4 regions of the Streptomyces sp. NPDC001492 genome follow, and region 4 is predicted to be linked to each of the others. Evidence: riboswitches for the same ligand, from Rfam matches in the RefSeq annotation. Region 4 holds a riboswitch; each other region holds the start of a gene.
What was found. A riboswitch is a leader RNA that binds a small molecule or an ion and turns the genes downstream of it on or off. The one in region 4 is predicted to bind cyclic di-AMP.
Positions count from the first base shown of each region.

Region 1 (7,187 bases), 200 kb from region 4:
TCCGGGGCGGCGCGCGCGGCTACGTCACCAAGACGATCACCGGCACGGACCTCGTCAACTCCATCTTCCGCGTGCAGGAGGGCGACGCCGTCTTCTCCCCGCGCCTGGCCGGCTTCGTCCTCGACGCGTTCGCCTCCACCGACGCCCCGCCGGTCGACGAGGACCTCGACCGTCTCACCCAGCGTGAGCGGGAGGTGCTGCGTCTGATCGCCCGGGGGTATGCGTACAAGGAGATCGCCAAGCAGCTGTTCATCTCCGTGAAGACGGTCGAGTCCCATGTCTCGGCGGTCCTGCGGAAGTTGCAGCTGTCGAACCGGCACGAGCTGACACGGTGGGCGACGGCGCGACGGCTGGTGTGAGGGCCTCCGTCCGAAGCTCACACCACCCGCGTGGCTCCCGCGAAGGGCATCTCGTCGACCGGCGCGATCTTCACGGGCTCCGACGGGTTCGGGGCGTGGATCATCATCCCGTTGCCGACGTAGATGCCGACGTGGCTGATGCCGGAGTAGAAGAACACCAGGTCGCCCGGGGCCAGTTCGGAGCGGGAGACCCGGCGCCCGGCGTCGATCTGGGCGTAGGTCGTGCGCGGCAGGGAGATGCCCGCGGAGCGGTAGGCGGCTTGGACGAGCCCCGAGCAGTCGAAGGCGTCCGGGCCGGTCGCGCCCCACACATAGGGGCTGCCCAGCTTGGAGTACGCATACGAGAGGGCCGCCGCGGCACGGGAGCCTGGCGCCTCGGCGGTCGCCGTTCCCAGGGACACGAGGCCGTCCCGGCCGCCCTCGGCGGACCGTGAGGCGCGGTTGCCGCCGTCCCCGAGCCGGGCGCGCTCCGCAGCCGACAGCCGGGACACCAGCCGCCGCGCCGCATCCAGCTTCCCGGTGATCGTCTTCTCGTCCCGCTTCAGCTCCGCCTGCCGCGACCTGAGCCCGGCCAGCTCGATGCGGGCGGCCCCGCGCAACTGCTCGATCTCCCGCAGCTGTTCCCTTACGTCCGCCACGGCCGCCGCCTGCCGGGTGCCCGCCCGGTCGACGAACTCGGCGCCCTCGAGATAGTGGTCGGGGTCGTCCGACAGCGCGAGTTGCAGCGCGGGGTCGAGACCGCCGTCCCGGTACTGGGCCGCGGCCATCGAACCCAGCTCGTCCCGGGCCGAGTTGAGCCTGTCGGTCTTGCGCGCCGCCTCGTCCCGCAGTGTCGCCAGCCGCCGCTCCGCGGCGTCGGCCTGCTCCTTCGCCCCGTCGTACTTCTCGGTGGCGGCCTCCGCCTCCTGGTACAGCTTGTCCACCTCCGCCCTGACCTGCGTCGGCGTCAGGTCCGGCTCGGCGTGCCCGGTCCCGTCGAAGCCCGTCGCGGTCGCCGCGCCCGCCACGGCGATCGTGAACGCCGTCCGGGCCGGACTGCCGCTCAGCGAGCGCCGACTGGGCCTGCGGTGCGCTGCCACGTGGACTGCCCGTCCTTTCGTAGGACCGCCCGTTCCGGGGCGGCTTACGCGTCCGGCGGCGGCCCGCACAGGGGGAGCGGGCCGCCGCCGGACCTTCTCGGCGGTGGTGGCCGACTGCCGCCCCTGGCCCGGGCGGCGGTGGGGAGCCGGTCACCTGGTGGAGGACGCTAAACCTGTCTGTGTCGGCTGGGTAACGCGATGTGCGGAAGTGCCCTCGGCGGATCGCCGGCTGACCGTATGCGGCCGTGATCCAGGACTCGCGCCGTCGACTTCACGCAGTGCGCTGACCGATGTGGCGGTTCCGGGACCCGTACGGAAGGCGGAGTGCTATGGGCCGCATATATGCAGGAGCCACCGATGGCATAGATGCAGGACCCACCGATGAAGGCCGGGGCCGGTGTCCGGCGCCCCGTGCGCCCCTGTTTAAGCTCCCGCCTCATGGACGTACTCATCCATCTCTTCGTCGGCCTGCACATCATCGGCATCGCCGCGCTCCTCGGCGGCTTCTTCACCCAGATGAAGGCGATGGGCCGCGGCGAGGCCCGCTTCGTCCCGGCGATGCTGCACGGCGCGCTGACGATGCTGGTCACCGGCGCGATCCTGGTCGGCCTCAACCAGGCCGACGACCATCACGTCAACAACATCAAGATCGGCGTCAAGCTGGCCCTGCTGATCGTGATCCTCGGCCTGGTCTATGTGAAGCGGGACGAGGAAAAGATCGACAAGAGCCTGTTCGGACTGGTGGGCCTGCTCACCACGGCGAACATCTTCATCGCGGTGCTGTGGACCTGATGCCGGCACGGGCCGCGGCGACGGCCCCCGCGGCGACGGCCAGCCACGCCGCCACCGCGACCCACAGCAGCACCTGCCCGGGCCCCCTGAGCCACGGGGCGTCGAGGGCGGCCGCGACGGACAGGACGGCCGCCGCCGTCATCCCCAGCGCGAAAACGGTCGCCCAGCGGCGCACGTCGTAGCCGCGTCGCGGCCGGACCGCCTCGGCGACGAGCAGTACGGCGTACCAGGCCAGGTCGAGTACGAGCAGCGCCGCGGTGACGGCGCGCAGCACTCCGCGGTCGTCGTCGTTCCACAGGTACAGGCGCGCGCTGTCGGCCAAGACCAGCTTCGATCCTGCGAGCGCCGAGATGGCGAGCGCGCCGCCCGCCACCCACTGGTCGCCCGGCCCTTCGGTCACCTGTCGCAGATCGAAGAGGGCCAGCACGCAGCCGTAGAGGACGAGCCCGAGCCAGAACAGCGCGAGTGCCGCGTGCGCGAGCCATGCCGACGCCCGGGCCGCGGCGAGCGTGGCGCCGAGCACCGCGAGCCCCTGCGTGGCCACGCAGCACAGGAACACCGCGCCCGGCATACGACGCCGCCAGTGCCGTGCGACCTGCACCAGCAGCAGCGGCCACAGCACGGCCCCCAGTGCGAGCAGGGCCTCCGCGAGAGTCTGCCGTCCGAGGGCGCAGAACCGGGTCCCGAGCACGGCGGTCGCCGCGACGGCGGTCAGCGCCCCCGGCGTCCCCGCCTCCGTCCGCCACTTTTCCGGTTCCCGCACCAGACGGACACCGAAGCCTGCCGCAAGCACCACCCAGGCGACACAGGCCAGGCCCAGGGCGACCCGCGACAGCACCTCGTATCCCGTCAGATGCAGTCCGAGCGACACAATGCCGGTCGCCATCACGGCGGCCCCGGCCGCCGGCGAACGCCGCGCCCACCAGGCGCGGAGGAAGGTCGGGCCGGCCTTGGGGCCGGTGCTGCCGGGCATGGGGCCGATGCTAGGGAGTGCGGCGCGGGTTGAGGGCGGGCCACGCGCGCGTGCGTCACAAACTGCCCCGCACGCGCGCGTGCTCTGCTCCCCGGTGCCTCAGGCGGGCCGCACCACACTGTGGATGATCGATGCGCCGCCGTAGTAGACCGACTCCTCGCGGACGTAGGCGCCGGGCTTCGGGGCGTGGATCATCATGCCGTTGCCGATGTAGAGGCCGACGTGGCTGATGTCGTCGTAGAAGAAGATCAGGTCGCCGGGCTGCGCGTCGGTGAGGGAGACCGTGGTGCCGGCGTTCACCTGGTCGTAGGTGGTGCGCGGAAGGTCGACGCCCGCGGCCTTCCAGGCGGCCTGGGTGAGGCCGGAGCAGTCGTAGGAGTCGGGGCCGGTGGCGCCCCAGACGTACGGCTTGCCGATCTGGGCGCGGGCGAAGGCGAGCGCCTTCTCGGCCTTGGTGGCGTACGAGGAGTCGCCGGCGGAGGTGGATCCCGAGCCCGCGGAGGAGCCGCTGTCCCGGGCCGCGGCCTCTTCCTTGGCCTTCTCCGCCGCCGCCTGCTGCTTCGCCAGCTCCGCGGCCTTGCGCGCGGCCTCCTCCTCCTTCTGCTTCTGGACAGCCGCGAGCCGCGCCTTCTCCTCGGCGGTCAGCTTCGACAGCAGCGCGCGCGCGTCGGAGAGCTTCTTCTGCACCGTGGACTTGGCGGTCTGGAGGTCGCTCTGCGTCTCGGTGAGCGTCTGAAGGCTCCTGGAGGCCTCCTCGCGCTTCTTCATCGTCGCGGACTGCTCGGTGAAGTAGTCGTCGACCGCGCTCTTCTGGCGAGAGGTCAGCCGCCCCATGAGCTGCGTCTGGTCGAAGTAGTCCTGTGGGGAGTCCGCGAGCAGGAAGGTCGCCGTGTCGGGTGCGGCGGCTCCGGTCCGGTACTGGGCCGCGGCGAAGGAACCGAGCTGCTCCCGCTCCTCGTTGAGCTTCTGCGTGCGCCTGGCGACGTCGTCGAGGAGGGTGTCGACGTTCTTGCGCTGCTTCGTGGTCTTCTCTTTGGCCGCGTTGTACTTCTCGGTGGCCGACTCCGCCTGGCGGTAGAGGTCGTCGACCTTCTTCTCGACCTCTTCGAGGCTGGGCTTGCCGTCGGCAGTGGGGGCGGCGTTCGCCGACTGGGACAGCAGGGCCACCGAGGTGAGGGCGGCCGTGGCGAGGGCGGGGGTGCGTATGCCTGCTACGCGCGTACCCGCGGGGCGCGACTTGCGGTGCGACGCCAAGGGAGGCGACTCCTTCCGTCTTCCGCCTACCGAGTTAGCTGTCGGGTTCGGGCGCGTGCTTCGGAAGGGTTGCCCTACGGTCCGTGCCTCGAAAGGGAGGACCGATTCACCCCAAGGTCGGTGTGGGTCCCCGGCTCCGGATGCGCGGCGGCGCCCCGGACTCGGCGGAGGCCGCGCGGCCCGGCGACGTTCGCCGGTGGGGGTCGTGCGGCCTGCCGGAACGGTAGCCAACTCGTGTGGCCCCTGTGAAGGATGATGTTCGATATGCCCGATACATTTTCGTGACCTTTGGTCAGCGGGCCGCACGCAGTCGTCAGTTCGGGAGGAAGCGTGGCGTCTTGTCTGTGTTTTTCCGGAGTGGCGACATCTGCCCGCTTCGGTAGCTGTCTCGGCCTGTTCAATTACGGGCTGTGACGGCACGGTTCTGGAGGGAAACCTCGCGGCCAGGTCCGGAAGAATCAGGGATTCCGCGGCCGGCGGGGGCTGGGGAGTCAGTGGATTCCGGCGATGTTCTCAGGGCGGCGGCGGGCTGTCAGTGGGGCGCCCTAGACTCGGAGAGCGATGAGCAGCCTCTTTGACGACAGCTTCCTGGCGAACCTCCAGGCCCCCCGCGGGCACGAGGAGGAACCTCCGCCGCCGCCCGAGGACGATCACGGACCGGAGCCGGTCCCGGACGATCTGTTCGGCGGGAAGTTCGACGTGCCCCCGGACCGGGAGGCCTACTACCGCAACGGCGCCCCCCGCCCGGCGATCGACCCGGCCGCGCTCCTGGACGGGCTGAACGAGAACCAGCGCGCGGCCGTCGTCCACTCCGGCACCCCCCTGCTCATCGTGGCGGGCGCCGGCTCCGGCAAGACCCGCGTGCTCACCCACCGCATCGCCTACCTCCTGGGCGAGCGGAACGTGCATCCGGGCCAGGTCCTCGCGATCACCTTCACCAACAAGGCCGCGGGCGAGATGAAGGAGCGCGTCGAGCAGCTCGTCGGCCCGCGCGCGAACGCGATGTGGGTGATGACCTTCCACAGCGCGTGCGTGCGCATCCTGCGCCGGGAGAGCAAGAAGCTCGGCTTCACCTCGTCGTTCTCGATCTACGACGCGGCCGACAGCAAGCGCCTGATGGCCCTGGTCTGCCGCGACCTGGACCTCGACCCCAAGCGCTACCCGCCGAAGTCCTTCAGCGCCAAGATCTCGAACCTCAAGAACGAGCTGATCGACGAGGAGGACTTCGCCGCCCAGGCCGCCGACGGCTTCGAGAAGACCCTCGCCCAGGCCTACGCCATGTACCAGTCGCGGCTGCGCGAGGCGAACGCCCTCGACTTCGACGACCTGATCATGACGACGGTCAACCTGCTGCGCGCCTTCCCGGACGTCGCCGAGCACTACCGCCGTCGCTTCCGGCACGTCCTGGTCGACGAGTACCAGGACACCAACCACGCCCAGTACGCGCTCGTACGGGAACTCGTCGGCACCGGCGCGCACGACGAGGACGTACCGCCGAACGAGTACGACCTGCAGCCCGCCGAACTGTGCGTCGTGGGCGACGCCGACCAGTCGATCTACGCCTTCCGCGGTGCGACGATCCGCAACATCCTCCAGTTCGAGGAGGACTACCCGGACGCGACGACGATCCTGCTGGAGCAGAACTACCGCTCCACCCAGACGATCCTCTCCGCGGCCAACGCGGTCATCGAGCGCAACGAGTCCCGCCGCCCCAAGAACCTGTGGACGAACGCGGGCGCGGGCGCCCGCATCACCGGCTACGTCGCCGACACGGAGCACGACGAGGCCCAGTTCGTCGCCGACGAGATAGACCGTCTCACGGACGCCGGCGAGACGAAGGCCTCGGACGTCGCCGTCTTCTACCGCACCAACGCCCAGTCCCGTGTCTTCGAAGAGGTCTTCATCCGCGTCGGCCTGCCCTACAAGGTCGTCGGCGGTGTCCGCTTCTACGAGCGCAAGGAGGTCCGGGACGTCCTGGCCTATCTGCGGGTGCTGGCCAACCCCGAGGACTCGGTGCCGCTGCGCCGCATCCTGAACGTCCCCAAGCGCGGCATCGGCGACCGCGCGGAGGCGATGATCGACGCCCTCGCCCAGCGGGAGAAGATCAGCTTCCCGCAGGCGCTGCGCCGCGTCGACGAGGCCTACGGCATGGCGGCGCGGTCGGCCAACGCCGTCAAGCGGTTCAACACGCTGATGGAGGACCTCCGGACGATCGTCGAGTCCGGCGCGGGCCCGGCGACCGTCCTGGAGGCGATCCTCGAACGCACCGGCTACCTCGCCGAGTTGCAGGCCTCCACCGACCCGCAGGACGAGACCCGCATCGAGAACCTCCAGGAACTCGCCGCCGTGGCCCTGGAGTTCGAGCAGGAGGCGGGCGAGGGCGAGGAGTCCCCCGGTCTCGCCGAGTTCCTGGAGCGCGTCGCACTGGTCGCCGACTCGGACCAGATCCCCGACGAGGACGAGGACGGCTCCGGAGTCATCACCCTGATGACCCTGCACACCGCCAAGGGCCTCGAGTTCCCGGTGGTCTTCCTCACCGGCATGGAGGACGGCGTCTTCCCGCACATGCGCGCCCTCGGCCAGACCAAGGAGCTGGAGGAGGAGCGGCGGCTCGCGTACGTCGGCATCACCCGCGCGCGTGAGCGGCTGTACCTGACCCGCTCCTCCCTGCGCAGTGCGTGGGGCCAGCCGTCGTACAACCCGCCCTCCCGGTTCCTGGAGGAGATCCCG
Region 1 covers NZ_JBSFHW010000006.1:209,236-216,422, forward strand. Annotated here, with positions in the region: gene ACWC1K_RS10490 (LuxR C-terminal-related transcriptional regulator) at 1-359, shown strand, start outside; gene ACWC1K_RS10495 (NlpC/P60 family protein) at 377-1,438, opposite strand; gene ACWC1K_RS10500 (hypothetical protein) at 1,877-2,230, shown strand; gene ACWC1K_RS10505 (tellurite resistance/C4-dicarboxylate transporter family protein) at 2,208-3,203, opposite strand; gene ACWC1K_RS10510 (NlpC/P60 family protein) at 3,303-4,457, opposite strand; cyclic di-AMP (ydaO/yuaA leader) riboswitch at 4,466-4,617, opposite strand; gene pcrA (DNA helicase PcrA) at 5,019-7,187, shown strand, end outside.
Region 1: another riboswitch for cyclic di-AMP. It lies ahead of ACWC1K_RS10510 (NlpC/P60 family protein); the one in region 4 lies ahead of ACWC1K_RS09510 (transglycosylase SLT domain-containing protein).

Region 2 (7,187 bases), on a different contig from region 4:
GGGCTGTCTGGAGGAGCGGCAGGACGCCATCGCCGCCTACACGCAGGCCCTCCTGTACAGCGTCACCGGCGAGCGACAGCACGCCCTCAAGGCGCGGGAGATCATGGACGCCTGGTCGGCGCAGCTGAAGCGGCACACGGCGCAGGACGCCCAGCTGCAGTCCTCCTGGGCCGGGTCGACCTGGGCGCGGGCCGCGGAGATCGTCCGGTACGCACCGGGCGCCGGCTGGCCCGCCGACCGCGTACGGCGGTTCGCGGCCATGCTGCGCACCGCCTACCTTCCCGAGGTCACCAGGGACCTCCCCGACTACAACGGCAACTGGGACCTCGCGATGACCGACGCCGCCATCGGGATCGCCGTCTTCACCGACGACCACAAGACCTTCGACGCCGCCGTCAAACGCTTCCGCGGCCTGGTGCCCGACTACTTCTACCTGCGCAAGGACGGCAAGATCCCGCTCACCCCGGCCGGCTCCGACGCCAACACCGTGCAGAAGCTGGAGACGTACTGGTTCAAGGAGACGAAGTTCGAGGACGGGATCGCGCAGGAGACCTGCCGCAACTTCAAGCACGTCGGCTACTCCCTCGCCGCCACCGCGCACATCGCCGAGACCGCCTGGCACCAGGGCGTGGACCTGTACGACGACGTCAAGGACCGGCTGAAGGCGGCCCTCGACTTCCACGCCCGCTACGAGATGGGGGAGAAGCCCCCGCGGTGGCTGTGCGGCGGCAGGGTCGTCGGGAACATGGGTCCCGACCTGGAGGTCGTCCTCAACCATCTGGAGAACCGGCTCGGCACCCCCGTCCCGGCCGCCCACAAGCTGGTCGAGCAGACCCGCCCGGCCGGCACCGACGACCTCTTCGTCTCCTGGGAGACGCTCACCCACGCGGACAACCCGGCCGCCTGACGCAGGCCCCGCGCACCCCAAAAAACACAGGTGAACCAGGGCGGACGTAAACCCTGGCGCAGACAGCCCCGCGGATGGCGTATGCTGGTTACACAACGACGCGGGGTGGAGCAGCTCGGTAGCTCGCTGGGCTCATAACCCAGAGGTCGCAGGTTCAAATCCTGTCCCCGCTACTCAAGGCTCAGGGCCGGAGTCCAGTCACTGGACTCCGGCCCTGAGTGTTTCCCCCGGTCGGGCCATCCGGCTCGCCCCGCGCCGCCGTCCCGGGAAACCTTGAGGGGTGGAGCACGAGGGGCCGATCTCATACGCACGCACCTTCGTGCGGCTGCTCCCGGCGCTGCTGATCGTCGGCGGGACCTGCTACGACTACCTCACCCCGTCGCGGTTCACGGCGGGCCCCCTCTTCACGGCCGCACCCCTGGTCGCCGCCCCGCTCTACTCGCGCCGGGGGACGGTCCTCACCGGCGTCGCGACCGTCCTGGTCGTCACCGCGATCCACGCCGAGGTGGGCATCCTCCTCCAGGTCGAGGCGGTGACCGAGCTGGCCACCGTGTCGACGGTCTCCGTGCTGGCCGTCCTCATCAACCTCCTCGTCCGCCGCAGCCGCGAGGAGCTCGCCTCGCAGCGCGAGATCGCCGAGGCCGCCCAGCGCGCCGTGCTGCCCGAGCCCGCCGAGCGGATCGGCGGGTTCGCGATCGCGGCACGGTACGAGGCCGCGCAGGCGGACGCGTCCATCGGCGGCGACCTGTACGCCGTGCAGGACAGCCCGCACGGCGTACGGCTGGTCGTGGGCGACGTACGCGGAAAGGGAATGGGGGCGGTGGCCGCCGTGGCCGTGGTCATCGGGGCCTTCCGGGAGGCCGCCGAGCAGGAGGCCACGCTGGAGGCGGTCGCGCAGCGGCTGGACCGGGCGCTGGAGCGCGAGGCGACGCGGCGGGCGGGGATCGAGCTGTTCGAGGGGTTCACGACCGCCGTGCTCGCCGAACTCCCGCACGGCGAAGGCGTCGTACGCATCGTCACCCGCGGCCATCCGCCCCCGCTGCTGCTGTGCCCGGACGGCACCGTGCGCACCCTGCACGCCCGCGAGCCCGCCCTGCCGCTCGGCATGGGCGGGCTCGGGAGTTGGCCCGACCGCGCCGAGGAGACCGCGTTCCGCAGTGGGGCCACGCTGCTGCTGTACACCGACGGGCTGTCGGAGGCGCGGGACGAGCAGGGGGTGTTCTTCGAGCCCGCGGAACGGCTCGCCGGCCGGGTCTTCCACGACCCCGCGGCGCTGCTCGTCACCCTCGCGCGGGAGGTGCGCAGATACGCCGGTGAGGCCATGGCGGACGACATGGCGCTGCTCGCCGTACGACGGCCCTGACCGTCTTCACACTTCCTTCCCGTAGGTGACCGGGTGTGATCAGGTGAACCCACTCCGCATAACAACTGACATACGGTCAATACTTGTGGGGTTTCTGAGGTGCGGTCAACTCGCCCGTTTTTCGCCGTTCATGCGCCGTACGTCCAGGTCGGAAAGGTTAATGATCAAGCGGAACACCTTGGAATCGGCACCCCGGGTCTATTAACGTTCGATAACGCAGCGCGGTCGTCCCAGCCGTCACAAGAGGCGGCTCCGTGCGCACGCGCCGAATCCCGCAAGGGAACCGGGGAACCACCACCCTGGGGTGAATCGCGCTGATACAGCCGTGGCAGCACGGCAGGTATACGCGCGTAGGAGACCTTCCTGCTCCGAACCCGTCAGCTAACCCGGTAGGCGAGAAGGAAGGAAAGGAGCACGCCCACGTGGCGTCCAACCCGCCTGCCCCACAAGCCCCGTTCGTGCCGAGCACCGAGCCCTTCGGCTTCGCCGTCCGACGCACCGACGAGGGCCCCTGGGAGGAGTGGAATCCCACCGAGGACTCCCTCGCCCCGGTACGCGGCCGGCACCGCGTCGCCAAGCAGCGCGGCGGGGGACTCGCCCGCAGCTCCACGGTCCTCGGCGTCGGCGTCATAGCCGCCGTCGGCGCGGGCGGCATGGCCAGCGCCAACACCGGCAAGCCGCCGGTGTCGATCTCCATGCCCGATCTCGCCTCCGTGGGCCATGTCTTCGACGGCGGCTCCGACGCCCCCAAGGGCTCCGCGACCGCGCTCAGCGATGTCGCCACCACGTCCGCAGGCACCGCGCAGGGCGCCGGTGAGGCGCTGCGCGACCGGATCATGGCGCAGGCCGAGTCGCAGCAGGTCCAGATCGACAGCAAGAGCCAGGCGGCCACCGAGGCGGCCCTCGCCCAGCAGGTCGACGACGCCGCCGCCAAGGCCGAGAAGGAGGCCGCGGCCAAGGCCGCCGCCGCGAAGGAGAAGGCGGAGGCGGCCGCCAAGAAGGCCGCCGAGGCCGCGAAGCTCGCCGAGCTGGCCAAGCAGTTCAAGCTGCCGGTCGTGTCGTACACGATCACCGGCACCTTCGGTCAGGCCGGCTCCATGTGGTCCTCCGGCTACCACACGGGCCTCGACTTCGCCGCCCCCACGGGCACGCTCATCAAGGCCATCCACTCCGGCACCATCACCCAGGCCGGCTGGGCGGGCTCGTACGGCTACCGCACGATCCTCACCCTCGACGACGGCACGGAGCTCTGGTTCTGCCACCAGTCGTCGATCAGCGTCAGCGTCGGCCAGAAGGTCGGCACGGGTGACGTCATCGGCCGCATCGGCGCCACCGGCAACGTGACCGGCCCGCACCTGCACCTCGAGGTCCACCCCGACGGCCAGGACACCGGCATCGACCCGATGACGTGGCTGCGCAGCAAGGGCCTCAACCCCTGACACCGGTACGTTCTCCGTCCGTACCCGGAGTGCCGTAGTCCGCTTGTTTACGGGATCTTTGCGCCCGCTGCGGAAGACCGGCCTCCGGGGCGGACGTTGACGTCTGGCATGACTTCTCCTTCTCTGCGCAAGCTGGGCTCCTCCGGCCTCGAGGTCTTCCCGCTCTCCCTCGGCGGCAACGTCTTCGGCTGGACCGCCGACGAGGCCACCTCCTTCGCCGTGCTCGACGCCTACACGGCCGCCGGCGGCAACTTCGTCGACACCGCCGACTCCTATTCGTCGTGGGCCGAGGGCAACCAGGGCGGTGAGTCCGAGACGATCATCGGCAAGTGGGTCAGGGCGCGCGGCAACCGCGACGACGTGGTCATCGCCACCAAGGTCAGCCAGCACCCCGAGTTCCAGGGCCTGTCCGCGGCCAACATCAAGGCCGCGGCCGAGGCCTCCCTGCGCCGCCTCGGCACCGACTACATCGACCTCTACTACACCCACTTCGACAAGCCCGAGGTGCCGGTCGAGGAGATCGTCGGCGCCCTCGACGAGCTGGTGCAGGCCGGCAAGGTCCGGCACATCGCCGCGTCCAACATCTCGCCCGACCGGCTCCGCGCCTCCCTGGAGTTCTCCGACCGCGAGGGCCTGGCCAAGTACGTGGCCCTGCAGCCGCACTACAACCTGGTCTCGCGCGACACGTACGAGGGCGAGCTGCAGGACCTGGCCGCGCGCTACGGTCTGGCCGCCGTCCCGTACTTCTCCCTCGCCTCCGGCTTCCTCACCGGCAAGTACCGGCCCGGCACGACGGTCGACAGCCCGCGGGCGGGCGGCGCGGCCAAGCACCTGGAGTCCGAGCGGGGGCAGCGGGTCCTGACCGCCCTCGACGAGATCGCCCAGGCCCACGACGCCCCGGTCGCCACGGTGGCCCTGGCCTGGCTCGCGGCCCAGCCGACGGTCGCCGCCCCGATCGCCTCCGCGCGGACGGTGGAGCAGCTCCCGGCACTGCTCGCGGTGGGCGAGCTGACGCTCACGGACACCGAGGTCGCCCGCCTGACGGAAGCGTCGGCCTGACCCCCCTGGTCCTGTGACTGGCCTCAGGTCCTACGACCGGTACGGGTTGTACGCGGGATTCGGCACCGCCGGGTACCCGTACGCCCCGTACACCGGCCAGGGCGGCGCCGCCACCGGCACCGGGGGCGCCGTCATCCGCGCCGCGTGGTCCAGCGCCGGGCGTGCCACCTCCCGGCGCCGCCACAGCTCGTCCAGCAACTCGCGTTCCCTGACGACGAAGTCGGCGCCGGCGCGGCCACGGCGCCCCCGGTGCCGCAGGAAGGCCAGCGAGGTCGCGTACGCCTCGTACCGGGCGACCTCGCATGCGGCGGGCTTGCCGAAGTGGCGGGCGGCGTGTTCGCGGGCCAGCCGGCGTGCCCGCATCGAACCGAGGGCATAGGGCTCCGCGGGGGTGAGCCAGCCCGCGACGGCGTAGGCGGGCAGTTCCTCGCGCACGGTGCGCAGTTCGCGCTGGCGGGTCCAGATCACCAGCCACGTCAGCAGGCCGAACGCGGGCACCATGAAGGCCGCGTACACCGCGAAGAAGCCGTACTCGCCGAAGTCCGAGGAGCCGTTCCAGATCGCGTGCATGCTCATCGCGAGCAGCAGGCCGAAGAGCGGGACGAGGACGCGCCGCAGGTGCTGGCGCTCCGCGGAGAGCGCGGCGATGCCGAAGCCGATGCCGGTGAGCACGGTGAACAGCGGATGCGCGAACGGGGACATGATGATGCGCACGAAGAACGTCGCCGCGGTGACGGAGGCGATGCCGCGGTCACCGGTGAGCTGGTCGGTGCCGAAGGCGGTGCCCAGGTAGAGGATGTTCTCGGTGAACGCGAAGCCGGTGGCGGTGACCCCGGCTATGACGACGCCGTCGACGATCCCGGTGAAGTCGCGTCTGCGGAAGAGGAAGACGAGCAGCACGGCGGCCGCCTTCGAGGACTCCTCGACTATGGGCGCTATGACGGTCGCGCCGAGGGTGTCCGCGCTGGACGGGTCGGCGGTCGCCGTCGCTATCCACTTCGTGGCGAAGCTGTTGGCGACGATCGCTATCAGCGCCGCCGCACAGGCCCCCCAGGCGAAGGCGAACAGCAGGTTGCGCCAGGGGCCGGGGGCGACGCGGTCCAGCCAGCGGAACGCGGCTATGAGAAGCGGCACGGGCAGCACGGCCAGCCCGAGCCCCACCAGGAACCCTTCGGTGCCGGTCTGTTCGCGCACCAGGGCGAGGATGACGAGCCCGGAGAGCGCGAGCAGGGTGATGAGCGCGCCGTACCGGACCGCTCTGCGCTGCCACCAGTGAGCGTGCCCGAGCGCACCGCCGGCCGGGCCGCCGGGGTGTGGCGGATGCGTCGGGTACGGGGGAAAGGTGGCCACGGCATTGACCCTAACGAGGGAGGGCGCCGCCCGCGACGGTACTTCGGATTGCCCGCAGGGCCGTGGGGCTTCAGGCGCCGGTGGGGGGCTGGTTGTGGTGCTGTACGCGACGGAAGAGCAGGTCGTTCACGACATGTCCCTTGTCCAGTCCCTGGCCCTCGAAACGGGTCAGCGGCCGGAAGTCGGGACGGGGCGCAAAACCGCCCTCCGGCTGCGTGTTCTCGAACTCCGGATGCGCCGTCAGCACTTCGAGCATCTGTTCGGCGTACGGCTCCCAGTCGGTCGCGCAGTGCACGATGCCGCCGGGTCTGATCCGGGCCGCGGCGAGGTCGAGGAACTCCGGCTGGATCAGCCGCCGCTTGTGATGCCGCTTCTTCGGCCACGGGTCGGGAAAGTAGACCCGCAGCCCGTCCAGCGCATCCGGGGTGAGCATCTCGCGCAGCAGGATGATCGCGTCCCCGTTGGCCACGCGGACGTTGGACAGCCCGTCGTGGTCGGCGAGGTTGAGCAGGTTCCCCTGCCCCGGGGTGTGCACGTCCACGGCGAGGATGTTCGTCTCCGGGTCCGCGGCGGCCATCTGCGCGGTGGCCTCACCCATCCCGAACCCGATCTCCAGCACGACGGGATTGCCGTTCCCGAACAGCTCGCCGAGATCGAGGGTCCGCTGCCCGTCGATGTCCAGCCCCCACTTGGGCCACAGTCGCTGCAGCGCATCGGCCTGCCCGGCGGTCACCCGGCTCCGCCGCGGCTGAAAACTCCGGATCCGGCGCTCGAAGTGCGACCCGGCAGGATCAGCCTTCGGCCCGTCCGGGAACCGTGGCTCCCCCTTGGTCCGGGTATGCCGGACGGACACTCCGGGGATGTGCGGCACGTGATCGCCGGGGCGGGGGGCTTCGGGGGTGTTGAGGGAGTCAGACACAGTGGGGTCGATTTTACGGGGCGCAGGCACCTCTCAGTCCGGGGTGCCACTTCTCGGCGCCGGTCGGCAATGCCAGCCCGTCCGGCGTTTGAGGACGAGGCCCCTCAAGGGCCGAAGCGGGGGTCTGGGGGCGGCGGCCCCCAGGGACGG
Region 2 covers NZ_JBSFHW010000041.1:18,512-25,698, reverse strand. Annotated here, with positions in the region: gene ACWC1K_RS38090 (alginate lyase family protein) at 1-907, shown strand, start outside; tRNA gene ACWC1K_RS38085 (tRNA-Met) at 1,007-1,080, shown strand; gene ACWC1K_RS38080 (PP2C family protein-serine/threonine phosphatase) at 1,188-2,270, shown strand; cyclic di-AMP (ydaO/yuaA leader) riboswitch at 2,524-2,681, shown strand; gene ACWC1K_RS38075 (M23 family metallopeptidase) at 2,693-3,709, shown strand; gene ACWC1K_RS38070 (aldo/keto reductase) at 3,818-4,768, shown strand; gene ACWC1K_RS38065 (PrsW family intramembrane metalloprotease) at 4,799-6,118, opposite strand; gene trmB (tRNA (guanosine(46)-N7)-methyltransferase TrmB) at 6,189-7,037, opposite strand.
Region 2: another riboswitch for cyclic di-AMP. It lies ahead of ACWC1K_RS38075 (M23 family metallopeptidase); the one in region 4 lies ahead of ACWC1K_RS09510 (transglycosylase SLT domain-containing protein).

Region 3 (7,187 bases), on a different contig from region 4:
GAGTCCCGGGACGCGGGCCCGTCCCCGAGCGGTGCCGGAGCCGAGGACGGGGACGACCGCCGCTACGAGGCCTTTGCCTACCTTCCCGGCTACCTCGACGGCCGCGACGACCCGGAGACCTCGCCGGTCCCCCGGTTCGCCTGGGAATGGGCCGTGCGCGCCGTACCGCCCGACCACCTGCTCGGCGTCGCGTTCGCCGCGTTCACGCGGAAGGAACAGGACGTGGCCGTCGGCGCGCTGGAACGTGCCCACACCGATGCGACGAACCGCGGAGTCAGGGCCTGGGCGGCGCTGATGCTCGGCGAAATGGCCATGTATCTCAAGGACATGGCGCGCGCCAAGGTGCTGTTGGAGGAGGCGGCGGGTTCCGGATCGTCCGACGTCCTGCCGTTGGCCCAGGTCGACCTCGCCGCCGTACTGCAGGTCACGGGTGACATGGCCGGCGCACGCCGGCAACTGGAGGCGGCGATCGCGTCCGGCGATCCGCAGGCGGCTCCGCTGGCCCGGGCGAGCCTGGGTGGCGTGCTGCTGAGCCAGGGCGAGACCGAGCGGGCCCGGGAACTGCTCGAATCCGCACTGGAGTCGGGAGACTCCCAGGTCGTGCCGATCGCACAGTCCGGTTTCGCCGGGTTGATCGTGCAGCGCGGCGAGATGTCCGGCGCGGGGGCCCGGGCGAAGCGCGCCCCGTCCGCCGCGCTGCCCTCCGGCGCACAGTCCCGCCTCGTCGGCACGGAGCCGCTGAGCCTGCCGCGTGCGGTACGCCAGTCCGCCATCGCGTCGGCGGTACCGCTCGCCCAGGTCAATCTGAGCGCGGCCCTGCTCGACGAGGGCGAGCTGGACCGCGCCGACGAACTGCTGGCTGCGGCGCTGTCCTCCGGGAATCCGCTGGTGGTGCCACTGGCCCAGGCGAACCTCGGTGCGCTGTGCATCCAGCGGGGCGAGCTGGACCGGGCCCGCGATCTGCTGGACGCGGCCGCCGCGTCCGAGCATCTCTTCGCCTCCGAACACGCCCAGGTCACCCTTGCCTGGCTGTACTGCCTGGAGGAGAGACTGGACGAGGCCGATGCCGTCCTGGAGCGCGCCGTCCACTTCACCAATCCGGAGCAGGTGCTGCGTGCCCAAGGCCTGCTCGCCGCGGTGCAGGCGGCACGTGGCGACTTCGAGGCCGCTGCCGAACGGCTCCAGAGGGTCGTCGACTCGGGCCACCCCGGCTGGGCCGCCGTCGCCCGCTCCGACCAGGCGATGTACTGGGCCCAGGCCGGCTACGACGACCGCGCCCTGGCCGCGCTCACCGAGGTCGCGGAGTCCGGTCACCCGGATCAGGCTCCCCGTGCCGCGGACCTGCTGGGCGACGTGAAGACAGCGCTGGAGGACTGGCCGGGCGCCGAGGCCGCCTACCGCGCCGCGATCGCCTCGGGCCACCGGGTCTGGGCCCCGATGGCCCGCCTGGACCTCGCCCTGTTGTTCATCAGGCTCGGCGACGAGCGCGGGCCGGACCTGCTCACCGAGATCATCGACTCCGACGAGCCCGATCTGGCGCCGCGCGCCGCCGACCTGCTCGGCGACACACTGGCCGCCCGCGGCGACTGGGCGGGGGCCGAGGCCGCCTACCAGCGGGCCATGGACTTCGGACACCAGCACTGGTCGGCCGTCGCCCGGATCGATCTGGCGCTGATGCTGGCCGAGCGGGAGGACGGAACTCGGCGCGCCGAGGCCCTGTTCACCGCGGAGGCCCGGTCGGGCTCGGCACTGGCCGAGATCGCCGAGGCGTTCCTGGGCATCCTCCTCGTGCAGGAGCAGCGCACCGAAGAGGGTCGCCCGATCCTGGCCCGCATCGCGGAGTCCGACTCCGAGGAGGCAAGGGACCTCGCAGGCGTCCAACTCGCGAAGCTGGCAGCCCAGGAAGGCCGGCCGGAGGAGGCGGCCGAGCGCTTTGAGGCGCTGCTGGCCTCCGACAGCCGGATCGCCACGTCGTTGACCCCGCTCGCCCTGGCCCATCTGGGGGCGATCAAGCTGCAGCAGGGCGACGTGGAGGCAGCCCTGGACCTCCTCGACGAGGCGACCGCCTCCGGGCAGACGGACGCGACGGCCGTCGCGCTCCTCGGCCGCGGCGAGTACCTGGTCGAGGTGGGCGACATGGCGGCGGCCCAGCCGTATCTGCGGGCGGCGCTCGACCTGGACGAGCCGGACGTCACCCCGCGGGCGCTCGCCCACCTCGGCTGGACGCAACTCGCCGAGAACGACCTGGAAGAGGCCCGTGAAACCCTCACGCGGGCACTGGCCACCGACACGCCCTCGATCGAGCCGCTGACCCGCCGCCTCCTCGGCAGCGCACTCGCCCGGCTCGGCCGTCGCACGGAGGCCCGCGAGACGCTTCTTCCGCTGGCCCGCTCGGACGACCCGGAGCACCGGCCCCAGGCTCTGGTGATCCTGGGCCGGTTGGCCATGCTGGACGGATACACGGCCGAGGGACAGCACTGGTTGCGCGAAGCGGTCGCATCGGACGACCCGGACGCCAGAACCCTGGCCCTGACCGCCCTCGGCGACGCCCCCGTCGCCTCGCGACCGGCTCTCGTGCCCGCGGGCTCGGACACCCGACCGCGGGAGATCACCACCACCCCGGGCAGGAGCGACGCCCCCGCCCCGGACGTACGGCCCTCGTCCGCCCCCGAGGAGCCCGCACGGCGGGCACCCTCGGGCGACGGCCCGCCCTCCGTCGGCCTGCCGCCCGGCCTGTTCCTGCTTCTGGGTCGCATCGCCGAGGGCGAAGGTCTCCCCGACGAGGCCCGCTACTGGCTCGAGAAGGCCCTGGCCGCCGGCCTCACCCCGGACGCCGCACGCCCGCTGCTGACGGCGCTCCCGGCCGACGACACCACCGTCTGAGCACGCAAGCGACCCATGCTGCGGCCCGGCAGGGAGGACCGACACGGCGCCGCGGCGCGAGCCCATGCAGCGCGCCGCAGCGGGTCACTCCGGCGCGGGCGTCACAGCACCGTGAAGGTCCACAGCAGATTGGTGCTGCTGCCGTACGTCGACTGCTTGGTGCCGGAGCCCGAGGCGACGTTGCCGCCGCCGTCGAGGACCAGGCCACCGGCCGGATGCACACAGCCTCGCCCGCAGCCCAGCAAGAGGTCATTGCGCCTGTTCAGGGCCCGTATTGCGGGTTGCCGCAATCCGCGTTTCCGCCCTGCCGGGGCGGCGGCGCCTGGGATAGCGTGAAAGGCAGAAAGGCCATTTGGCTGGGGCTCTTGGGCGCTAGCCCCCGTCCTTACGGGGGCTAGCGCATCAGCGGGCCGGAATCGCGTAGCGACCGAGTGTGCTGTGGTGTCAGTGGCCCGCACCATGGTGAATTTCGTCGAGGGGGGTGTTCCCGTGCTCTCTGGCCGCAGGTACCGGCTTTCGCTCACTGAAGATCAGGGTGCTTTGTGCGAGGAGTTCGGCAACATCTGTCGGGCGGTGTGGAACACCGGTCTTGATCAGCGGCGTCAGTACCGGCATCGGGGCGGATGGATGAACTTCGCGCCGCAATGCGCGGAGTTGGCCGACGCCAAACGCGAGCATGACTGGTTGAAGGCTGCGCCCTCGCACATCTTGCAGCAGGCCTTGAGGGACGTGGATCGAGCATGCCGAAGGCATGGCACGTTCAAGGTCCGCTGGCGTTCGAAGGCGCTCTGGTCGCCCTCGTTCCGGTTCCCGGATGCCAAGCAGATCCAAGTTGAACGCCTCAGCCGCAAATGGGGCCGCGTCAAGTTGCCGAAGCTGGGATGGGTGCGCTTCCGCTGGTCTCGTCAGCTCGGCGGGGCCGTGCGGTCGGCAACTGTAAGCCGCAAGGGCGCGCACTGGTTCGTATCGTTCCTCGTGGACGACGAGCAGGCCGCGCCCGCTGCACATGCGATGCCGGATACTGCGGTCGGCATAGACGCGGCGTGAGGGTCGCGGTGACGACCAGCGCTGGTCACTTCCATGACCGGCCGTTCATCACTGCGGGCGAGAAGACCCGCTACCGCAGGCTTCAGCAGCGGCTCGCGCGCCAGAAGAAGGGGAGCGCGAACCGGCGTAAGACGGTCGCGGCGATGAACCGGATCATGGGGCGAGCCATCGACCGGCGGGCGGACTTCTGCGCCCACCTGGCGAATCGCTTCACGTCTCGCAACGCGCTGGTGGTCCTGGAAGACCTCAAGACGCGCGCCATGTCGAAGTCGGCGTCCGGCACGATCGCCGAGCCAGGCCGACGCGTGGCCCAGAAACGCGGCTTGAACCGGGCCATCCTCGACAAGGGATGGCACAAGCTCGAACTGGCCCTCACCAGCGCGGCTCGGTACACGGGTCCCTGACCGCCGCGTACGCGTACGCCGAGCGCGGCGCGGCAGCAGGCCCCGCCGGTCTGATCCGTGCCCAGCTCCACGCCTGGGCGCTGCTGCCGACCCTCGCTCAGCAGGGCCGCGACCAGGAGGCGGCCGCCGCCCTCGACGTGGCCTTGACCGAACTCGAAGCCGACCCGGCAGGCCAAGCACCCGGGCGTTTCGGCTTCGACGAACCCGAACTCGCCCTGCACCAGGCCGAAGCGCACCTCACGCTGGGCCGCACCGAGCAGGCCCGCGCCCGCGCCGAGGCCTCCGCGGCCGCCTGCACCACCGGCAGCCCCGGATGGGCCGCCGCCACCCTCGTTCTTGCCCAGGGTGAGGCCTCCGACCAGCCGTCCGACGCCGCTCAGCGCGCCCTGGACGTCATCGACCGGGTGCCGCCGAGCCGCCTGCGCGCCACCGCCCGCACCCGGCTGCAGCGGCTGGAGGGCCTGCTCGCCGCCCGCCCCGCCGAGTATGTGGCCGATCTCCGCGAGCGCCTGCGCACCCTGCCGCCTCCTGTGGACGCGTCCGGCGCCGCATCGGCGTAACGCCGTTGTTGGGCATGGCCTGGCTACGGCACGGGGGACCGAGGGCGGTCCGGGGTCATTCGTCGTCTTCCTCGGGCCCGTCGTCACTGTTGTTCATCGCGTCGTAGAAGGCCTCGTCGTCGTACTCGATGCTGACGTACTGGGGCTCGAAGAGGTCGTCGTCTGGGTCGATGCCTTCGGATGACCGCATCACCTTGACGTCGCGCCGGCGGCCCTGGGGGCGGTGCTTCTCCTCGAAGCGCTGCCGGCCCTCTGATGTCACGTCATGCCCCGCGGGGGCGACGGCTCGTCAGGTTGCCGTCGCCCCCGCGGGAGAGTCAGCTGACCCGGCCGTACCAGACCCTGGAGGTCCAGATCTTCTGCAGCTTCACGACGTCCCCGGTCTTCGGGGCGTGCCAGATCTTCCCCTTCCCGGCGTAGATGCCCACGTGGTAGACGTTGGAGCCCGAGTGGAAGAACACAAGGTCTCCGGCCTTCCGGCTCTTCGCGGAGATGTGCTGGGTCTTGTTGTACTGCTGGGCCGCTGTACGGGGCAGCTTCTTGCCCGCCTTCTTGAACGAGTACAGCGTGAGCCCTGAGCAGTCGAACCGGCGCGGTCCGCTGGCGCCCCACTTGTACGGGGAACCCTTTTTGGAAGCCGCGATCTGGAGTGCCTTCGTCGCCATGGTGGCTGCCGAGGCGTCGGAGGCGACGCCCGGGACCACGATGGAGCCGCCCACTGCGGCGATGGTGAGGGCCGAGGCCGTACCGGCCCGGACCATCAGCGACGGGACACGATTGAGCGCAGTCATGCGCAACCCTTCGTCAGCCGCCTGTGAAGGATGACCTGTCGGATTCGGGCTGGCGAAGTTGCCCGGCCGCTGACGCGGCTTCACCCCAAGGGCTGCTCGACCCGGTCATGGCGTGACCGTTCCGGCGACCCGTCTTGCTTGGGTCCTCCACTCCTGCCGATCCACTCCTGTCGACCGGTCATCCGGGCGGCGGCAGGACTCGGCGTCCGCCCGGATCGCCCCGCCGCTGCGGCGGGGGCTTGTCGTCAGACAGGGATCTTCACCCATACAAGTCCGAAAATCCCAATGGAACCGGGGGTTTGTGTCGTTACTCACCACTCACCCGTTCGGGTGGACACCCCTGCGTTCGAGGGGGCGTTGAGACCCCCGAGGAGGCCCGGACCAGCACCGGAGCATCACATTCCGGCCTTGCGGCAGGCGCGTTGCGCAACCCTGACGGTCGCGAAAAAGGAGCCGCGACTACGCCGAATGGGGGTACCTCGTTTGGTCCGTTTGAACTCCGGTCCGGACGCTTCGCCGAGGGGTGGAAGGTCCAGACCGGTCACGTGCGTCAACTGTGGGGCGGTGGCGGCACCGTGACCCGGGCGGTCCGCCGCTCCCCGTCGAGCACCCGCAGGGCGCGCCCCAGCGTCGGGGCGTGCAGTTCGGTCTCGCCCCGCTGGTGCATCAGAGCCAGGGCGTCGCGCAGCTGGGCCGCCTTGCTCACCAGCGCCTGCGCGGCCCGCAGCCCGCGATACGTGTCGCCGTGCTGCGCGGGGTTGATGCGGCCGAGCAGGTCGACCACGTCGAGGTAACGGTCGATCAACTCGCCCTCGGCGCGCGTGAGGGCGGGCAGCGGCGGGAGTTCGGGTGGGAGCACCGGCCGCTCACCGCCCGGTGGGCGGGGCGAGGGTGGCCTTGCGGCTGGGGATGATCCGGTCCACCAGGCCGTATTCCACGGCTTCCTGGGCGTTCAGGATCTTGTCCCGCTCGATGTCCGCGGCGACCTGCTCCGGGCTGCGTCCCGTGTGCCGTACGAGCATCTCCTCCAGCCGGGCCCGCATCCGGCCCAACTCCTCGGCCTGGATGGCCAGATCGCTGGTCTGTCCCTCGATGGGCTCGGCCAGGAGCGGCTGATGGATCACCACGCGTGCCCCCGGCAGCGCGAACCGCTTGCCCGGCGTGCCCGCCCCCAGCAGCACCGCGGCGGACGAGCCGGCCTGCCCGAGACAGATCGTCTCCACGTCGCAGCCGACGTACTGCATCGTGTCGTAGATCGCCGACATGGCGGTGAACGAGCCGCCCGGGGAGTTGATGTAGAGCGAGATGTCCTGGTCCGGGTTCTGGTACTCGAGATGCATGAACTGGGCCATCACATCGTTCGCCGAGGTGTCGTCGATCGGCGTCCCGAGAAAGACGATCCGCTCCTCCAGGAGCTTGGAGTACGGATCCATCGTCTTGGTGCCGGAGCTGGTGCGCTCGGTGAACTCGGGCAGGACGTAACGGGCGGACGGTCGGGTCAT
Region 3 covers NZ_JBSFHW010000022.1:42,182-49,368, forward strand. Annotated here, with positions in the region: gene ACWC1K_RS26660 (tetratricopeptide repeat protein) at 1-2,883, shown strand, start outside; gene ACWC1K_RS26665 (RNA-guided endonuclease InsQ/TnpB family protein) at 3,331-3,930, shown strand; gene ACWC1K_RS26670 (transposase) at 3,927-4,334, shown strand; gene ACWC1K_RS26675 (hypothetical protein) at 4,280-4,894, shown strand; gene ACWC1K_RS26680 (hypothetical protein) at 4,950-5,156, opposite strand; gene ACWC1K_RS26685 (C40 family peptidase) at 5,212-5,685, opposite strand; cyclic di-AMP (ydaO/yuaA leader) riboswitch at 5,689-5,822, opposite strand; gene ACWC1K_RS26690 (hypothetical protein) at 6,236-6,544, opposite strand; gene ACWC1K_RS26695 (ATP-dependent Clp protease proteolytic subunit) at 6,552-7,187, opposite strand.
Region 3: another riboswitch for cyclic di-AMP. It lies ahead of ACWC1K_RS26685 (C40 family peptidase); the one in region 4 lies ahead of ACWC1K_RS09510 (transglycosylase SLT domain-containing protein).

Region 4 (7,187 bases):
GATGCCGACCAGGACCGGGACGGCGGCGAGCACCGCGAGCAGGGCGAGGGTGCGCCAGCGCCGGAAGGTGGTGAGCAGTTCGCTGCGCAGGAGCCCGAAGGTCCACAGCAGGCGTGGAGTGCGGAGCCCGCCCACTGCTTCAGCCTGCGACATCGAAGCCCTCCCCCGTCAGCGCCACGAACGCGTCCTCCAGGGACGCCCGTTCCACGCCGAAGCCGCGGACGCGGATGCCGGCCGTGACCAGCGCGGCGTTCACCTCGGCGAGGTCGCGGTCCGGGGGCTCGGCGCTCACCCGGTCGTCGGTGACGACGACGTCGGCGGCGCCCTGCTCCTTCAGCACCCGGGCCGCGTCCCCGGGGTCGGGCGTGGTGACGACCAGCCGGCCGCGCACCCCCGCGGCCAGGTCGGACACGGCGCCCTGGGTGATCAGACGGCCCTGCGCCATCACCGCGGCGTGGGTGCAGACCTGCTCGATCTCGTCGAGGAGGTGGGAGGAGAGGAAGACCGTGGTGCCGTCGGAGGCCAACTCCCTGATCAGGGAACGGATTTCGCGCATTCCCTGCGGGTCGAGCCCGTTGGTCGGCTCGTCGAGCACCAGCAGTCTGCGGGGCTGGAGCAGCGCCGCCGCGAGGCCGAGCCGCTGCTTCATGCCCAGGGAGTACGCCTTCGCCTTCTTGCCGGCCGCCGCGGTCAGGCCCACCCGGTCCAGCGCGGCCGCGACGCGGGTACGGCGGGTGCGCGGATCGGCGGTCGGGTCGGCGGCGTCGTAACGCAGCAGGTTGTCGCGGCCGGAGAGGAAGCCGTACAGGGCGGGGCCCTCGATGAGGGCGCCGACGTGCGGGAGCACGGCGCGCGAGGCCCGCGGCATGGGCTGTCCAAGCACGCGCGCAGCACCCGAGGTGGGCTCGATCAGGCCCATCAGCATGCGGATGGTGGTGGTCTTGCCCGAGCCGTTCGGACCGAGGAAGCCGAAGACGCTGCCCGCCGGGACGCTCAGGTCCAGGCCGTCGACGGCGAGTTGTCCGCCGCGGTAGCGCTTGGTGAGCCCACGGGTGGCGATGACGCTGTCACCCGGCGGCTCGCTCCGCTCCGGCTCCGTGGCGGACTCCTCGTCCATCGGCTTCCTCGATTCGTGCATGTGCTGCCTCTCGCGCGGCGGCTACGTACAGTGACTACGTACGAGCACCGCGCAAGGTTCCCGGCCAAGCGCCCATCGCGGCGAAGCCGCATGCCGATACAGCCTCGCGCCCCTTCCGGGGCGCTGCGCTCAGCCCGCGTTCGCCGCCCTGACCAGTGCGTCCTTGTTCACCGCGCCGACGTAGACCTTGCCCTTGTCGGTGATCAGGGCGTTGATCAGGCGGGTCTTGAAGACCGTGCCCGAGCCGAACTTGCCGGAGACCTTGTCGCCGAGCGAATCGAGGAACCCGCCGAAGTTCCCGCCGACCTCGGAGCCGGACGGGATGCCCTTGCCGCCGGTGTCGAAGGTGGCGATGGAGGTCCAGCCCTTGCCCAGGACGTTCAGTCCGTCGGGGCCCTTGCCGAGGCCCTCGTCCGGTTTGCCGGGCTTGCCCGGGAACTTGCCGGCCTTGTGGTCGCCCTTCGGGCCGCCCTCGAAGTGGCCCTTCGCGTGGTCGCCCTGCTTGTCCTCGGTGACCTTCGCCCCCTTGGGCGGGGTGAAGTCGAAGGTCGAGGCGCTCGGCTTGGCGAAGCTGACCTGGGTGAAACCGGCATCGATCACGGCGGCTCCGCCGCTCGCCGGGGTCAGGGTGAACTTCAGCGGCAGCCCGGTCTTCGAGTCCACGGCCACGGTGATCTGACCGACCGTCGAACCGGACTGCTTCGGCTTGATGACCAGCCGGTACGCGTCACGGCCCGCGACCTGGGCGGTCCCCTCCACGGTCACCGAGGTGGTGGAGTCGACCGACTTCAGGGCGTCCTTGGTGAGGTCCTGGGGCGTGGCGGGGACGTCTTCCTTCTGTTGCTTGTCCGCGCCGGCCGGGGCGGTCGAGTGGTAGACCTCGTTCGACTGGCTGTCGTAGCCCCAGACGTCCTTGCCGTTGTGGATGATGCTGTATTCGGCCGCGTTCTCCAGCAGGGACAGCTTCTGCCTGTCCTGGCCGTCGGCCGCGACGCGCAGGGTGTGCGTGCCGGTGGCGAGCTCCGTGAGCTTGGAGCTCGGGTCGGCGGAGGAGCCGTCGCCCGACCTCCCGGCGCCGGACGTCAGACTGCTCTCGAGACCGCCGAGGTCCGGCAGCCCCAGGTCGGTGGTGATCTTCACCGTGCCGGACAGCTGCTGCACGTCCGACTTGGCGATCTTGTCGATGAGTTGCTGCGCGCTGATCTTCGGCAGGTCGGGGTCACCGGAGTCGGCGAGCGCCGGGACGAGCCCGATGGTCGCCGCCGCCACCCCCACCACCGCGACCGGGACGACGTACCGCGCGGCCTTGCGGCGACCCGCGCGCAGGTCGTCGGCCTCCCCGGCGGTCGTACTGTCGTCGGATTCGTACGGTGCCATGTGTGCGCTACCTCCGTCGTCGGCGGCGGCTTGTCCAACTCGCGTGTTTCTGTTGTCCACCCCGAGCCGCCATTCTCACCCGAATCGGTGATCAGTGGTGATTTCCGTGGTTTCCATCTCACCAAATCGGCCAGGAGGAAGCGTCAGCCCCGGGGGCCAACTCCATGTACACCTGGGGTATGACGCGACAGGGCGGCGCCTGCCCCGACCCGTAGGGGTCGCAGGGGGAAGACGCCGCCCTGGGTGAGCTCCCGTCAGTTCTGCAGGAAGACGTAGTCCGCCCGGTACGGGACTCCTACGATCGCGCCCGGCGTGCAGGAGCCGGCCGGAGCCACTCCGCCCACCGTGTTGAGCCGCAGGATCTCGGCGGTGTTCGCGAGCAGACCGTGGTGCTTGCCGGCCTGGGTGGCCTTGAGGTCGAGCTCGGGGATGTTGCCGTCCCCGTTGGGCGTCTTGGCCAGGACGGCCCCGGTCACCGCGCTTCCGTCCGGCGCGACCCACTGCGGCGTACCGGAGTTGGGGGCGACGAAGGAGTGCCGGATGCCGCCGCCGAGCAGGGCGCCGACGTCCCGCTGGGCGAAGGCGTAGCCGCCGCCGGTGGCCGGCTTGCACTCGTAGATCTGCTTGCCCTTGATCACGGACGCCTGGAAGTTGTGCAGGGCGTCACGGAAGTCGAAGGCGGCGACGGTGACCTTGTGGAGCTGGCCGCGGACGGCTCCACCGGGGAACTCGGTGGTGTGCAGGTTGGCGTAGAACGAACCGGGGTCGGACTTGAGAGCGGCGAGCAGCCCGGCGTCCTTGACCTCGACGGTGCCGGTGACGCTGTGGCGCTTGCTGTTCTTCAGCAGGTCGGTGAAGTCGACCTTGACGCCGCCATTGGTCCCCCGGGCGCCCTGGTGGATGTGGAGCATGGTCGGTTTGCCGGTGCCGCGCCAGGTCACGGCGACGGACACCTTGTCGTCCTGCACCTTGATGAACTCGAGCGCGGCGCCGTCCTTGTCGCCGACGGCCGGACCGCCCGCCACGGGAACCTCGTTGGCCCCTCGCAGACTGGCGGCAAGAACGGTTCCCCCGGTGTCGCCGGACAGGGTCCCTCCGGCGGCGTGGGCCGGGATCACCGCGGTGGCGATCCCCCCTGCGGCGGCCACCGCGGCGGCTGTCGCCATCAGGCTCTTACGGCGCTTCGAGAACGTCGTGTTCATGCCCATGATGCTGTTTTCTCCCCGTAGACCGGCCGACACCCCCTGCGTCGGCCTTCTGGGGAGGACTACGGAAGCGATCTCATTCTGGACTCAGTCCAGATCTGTGACGTGCGTCACAGCACTCGAAGACGCAGGTCGGAGCGGCAGCTCAGCCGGCCCGATGAACCACGGCGTCGCACATCTCCATCAGCGCCAGCTTCGCATCGCACTCCGGCAGCGGGGCCAGCGCCGCTCGCGCGTCCTCCGCGTACCGCACCGTGTCCCGGCGCGCCTGCTCCAGCGCGGGATGCTCACGCAGCCCGGCGAGCGCCTCGGCGTGCCGCGCGTCGTCGCTCAGGTCGGAGTCCAGCAGCTCGCACAAGGCGATGTCCTCGGCGAGCCCCAGCCGGGCCGCCCGCTCCCGCAGTCGCAGCACCGGAAGGGTGGGGACCCCCTCGCGGAGGTCGGTCCCGGGCGTCTTCCCGGACTCGCGCGACTCGGAGGCGATGTCCAGTACGTCGTCCGCCAGCTGGAAGGCGACTCCCAGCCGCTCCCCGTACTGCGTCAGCACGTCCACGACCGTCTCGTCGGCGCCCGACATCATCGCCCCGAAGCGGCACGACACGGCCACCAGCGAACCCGTCTTGCCGCCGAGCACGTCCAGGTAGTGGTCGACCGGGTCCCGGCCGTCCTGCGGCCCCGCCGTCTCCAGGATCTGCCCCGTGACCAGGCGCTCGAACGCCTCGGCCTGGACCCGGACCGCCTCGGGCCCGAGGTCGGCGAGGATGTGCGAGGCGCGCGCGAACAGGAAGTCGCCGGTGAGAACCGCCACCGAGTTGCCCCAGCGGGTGTTGGCGCTGTCGACGCCGCGCCGCACGGCGGCCTCGTCCATCACGTCGTCGTGGTACAGCGTCGCCAGATGGGTCAGCTCCACCACCACGGCCGACGGCACGACCCCCGGCGCATACGGATCACCGAACTGGGCGGCGAGCATCACGAGCAGCGGGCGGAACCGCTTCCCGCCCGCCCGCACCAGGTGCTGGGCGGCCTCCGTGATGAAGGGCACCTCACTCTTGGTGGCTTCGAGCAAACCTTCCTCGACGGCCGCCAATCCGGCCTGGACATCGGCTTCCAGAGCCTGGTCCCGCACGCTCAGCCCGAACGGCCCGACGACGGTCACGAGGGGTCTCCTGTCTGCTGGTGTCTACTGGCGGTTACACGGTTTGTCGATAGGTCGCTGACATCACTCAAGTCAGCGTATCCGGTCACCTTTCGATCACCGATGCCACCCACCCGTCCAGCCCGGGCGGTATCGGATCACGACCGGTATGTTTTTGATCAACCGATAAGAACGGATATCTCTCGACTTGTCTATCGGGGTGTCGGCCGACCCGCCTCTCGGAGCGTCCCCGGCCCGTTCCCGGCGCGCCGCTCGGCGCGTCCCTCGTTTGCGCGAGCCCGAAACATCCTTCCCCCACGAAACGACTCACGAGGACCTCCGGATCCCGGCCCGGGGTGCTCGACGGGCGACCGTCATGACAACGACGTGCACCACACGACAGGTTCCGCTTTCGCCCTCCAATGAGGCGGTGGGCGGCTGATTGACTATGAGTTGGGGTCATTGCCCTTTTTGCCGCTTCTTGCGGACGCCGGTGACTTGACTCACACGGCACGACGGGCGCGCGGTGACGATTCCCCCGCTGCTTCCCCACCCCCGTACGCGAGTTGAGGCTTGGCAACCGCAAAGGATCAAGCGCCCCATAAGCCTCAGACCAAGGTCAATAGGCATGCCCTGTGAGCCCGACACTTGTTCCCGCCATGTGCTCTCGCATACGTTCCCGGCCTGTCGGGTGGACGCCGAATCCTGCCGCCGCCCGGGCACGACCATCGACCGACTCACTCGCACGGCAGGAGCGGGGGAACCAGGTAGGCCGCCGGACCGGGCATCCCGGTGCGGCTAGGGGTGAAGCCGCGTCGCCGTAAGGCTGCGCGGCCGGGCATCTCCCCGCCCGAACCCGACAGCTCACCTCGCAGGCGACGGAGAGGATCCCGCCATGCCTGCAACAGGTCAGCACCGCCGTCCCAGAAGCAACCGCCTCGCCCGCAAGCTCGCCGTCGCCGGTACCGGCGCCGCCGTTCTCGCCCTTCCGCTCATCGGGGCGAACACCGCGTCCGCCGCCACCCCGACCGTCGCCAACGTGAAGTCGATGGGTTACGCCGACAATCTCGACGGCTGGATCCGGGGCGCCCTCCAGGTCATGAAGCAGAACGGAATCCCCGGGACGTACAACGGCATTTACCGCAACATCATCCGCGAGTCCTCGGGCGACCCGGCCGCCATCAACAACTGGGACTCGAACGCGCTCGCCGGCACTCCGTCCAAGGGGCTGCTGCAGGTCATCGACCCGACGTTCCTCGCCTACCACGTGCCCGGCACAGCGATGAACCCCTTCGACCCGATCGCGAACATCACGGCCGCCTGCAAGTACGCTGCCGCGCGGTACGGGTCGATCGACAACGTGTTCGGTGCGTACTGAGCGTTGCGCCAGAAGTGCCGCGGTGGGCTGTCGGTCCTCTGCGGCACCATCGTGGCCGGCCGCGGAGCCGCAGAGAGATACAGCCCCGCGCCCCTTCAGGGCGCGGCCCGAACCGCGGCGAGCTCCCCGGACTCGATGAACAGTCGCTCGAGGACGACGGCGATGCCGTCGTCCTCGTTCGACAGGGTGATCTCGTCGGCCACCGCCTTGAGTTCGGGGTGGGCGTTGGCCATGGCGACGCCATGGGCGGCCCAGTCGAACATGGGGATGTCGTTGGGCATGTCGCCGAAGGCGATCGTCTGCTCAGGGCCGAGCCCCAGGTGTGCGGCGGCCAGTGCGAGGCCCGTCGCCTTGGTGATGCCGCATGGCTGGAGTTCGACGGTCCCCGGCCCCGACATGGTGACGGTGGCCAGCGAGCCGACGACCGAGCGTGCCGTCGCCGCCAACTCGTCGTCGGACAGGGCGGGATGGCGCAGCAGCACCTTGCTGATGGGTTCGCACCACAGGTCGTCGCGCCGGTCGACCCGAACCGCCGGCAGCGTCGGATGCGGCATCAGGTAGCCCGGTTCGATGAGCGTGAGTCCCTCGACGCCGTCCTGGTCGACAGCCGCGTACACCTGACCCACCTCGGCCTCGATCTTGCCGAGGGCGGTCTCGGCCAGCTCCCGGTCCAGGGTGACGGACCACAGCAGACGGTCCGCGCCCACGTCGTACACCTGCGCGCCCTGCCCGCACACCGCGAGCCCCCTGCCGCCCAGTTGGTCGAAGAGCGGCCGCACCCTGGGGGCCGGCCGGCCCGTCACGACGAGGTGCCGGGCGCCGGCCCCGGCGACCCGGGCGAGCGCGGCGAGGGACCGGTCGGACAGCGTGTCGTCGCCTCGGAGCAGCGTGCCGTCCAGGTCGGTGGCGATGAGTGCATATGCGGTGGGTGCGGCCATGATCAGAGAATACGGA
Region 4 covers NZ_JBSFHW010000006.1:5,350-12,536, reverse strand. Annotated here, with positions in the region: gene ACWC1K_RS09535 (ABC transporter permease) at 1-153, opposite strand, end outside; gene ACWC1K_RS09530 (ABC transporter ATP-binding protein) at 140-1,117, opposite strand; gene ACWC1K_RS09525 (LolA family protein) at 1,268-2,515, opposite strand; gene ACWC1K_RS09520 (CHRD domain-containing protein) at 2,770-3,717, opposite strand; gene ACWC1K_RS09515 (polyprenyl synthetase family protein) at 3,866-4,876, opposite strand; cyclic di-AMP (ydaO/yuaA leader) riboswitch at 5,576-5,746, shown strand; gene ACWC1K_RS09510 (transglycosylase SLT domain-containing protein) at 5,751-6,233, shown strand; gene ACWC1K_RS09505 (HAD family hydrolase) at 6,329-7,171, opposite strand.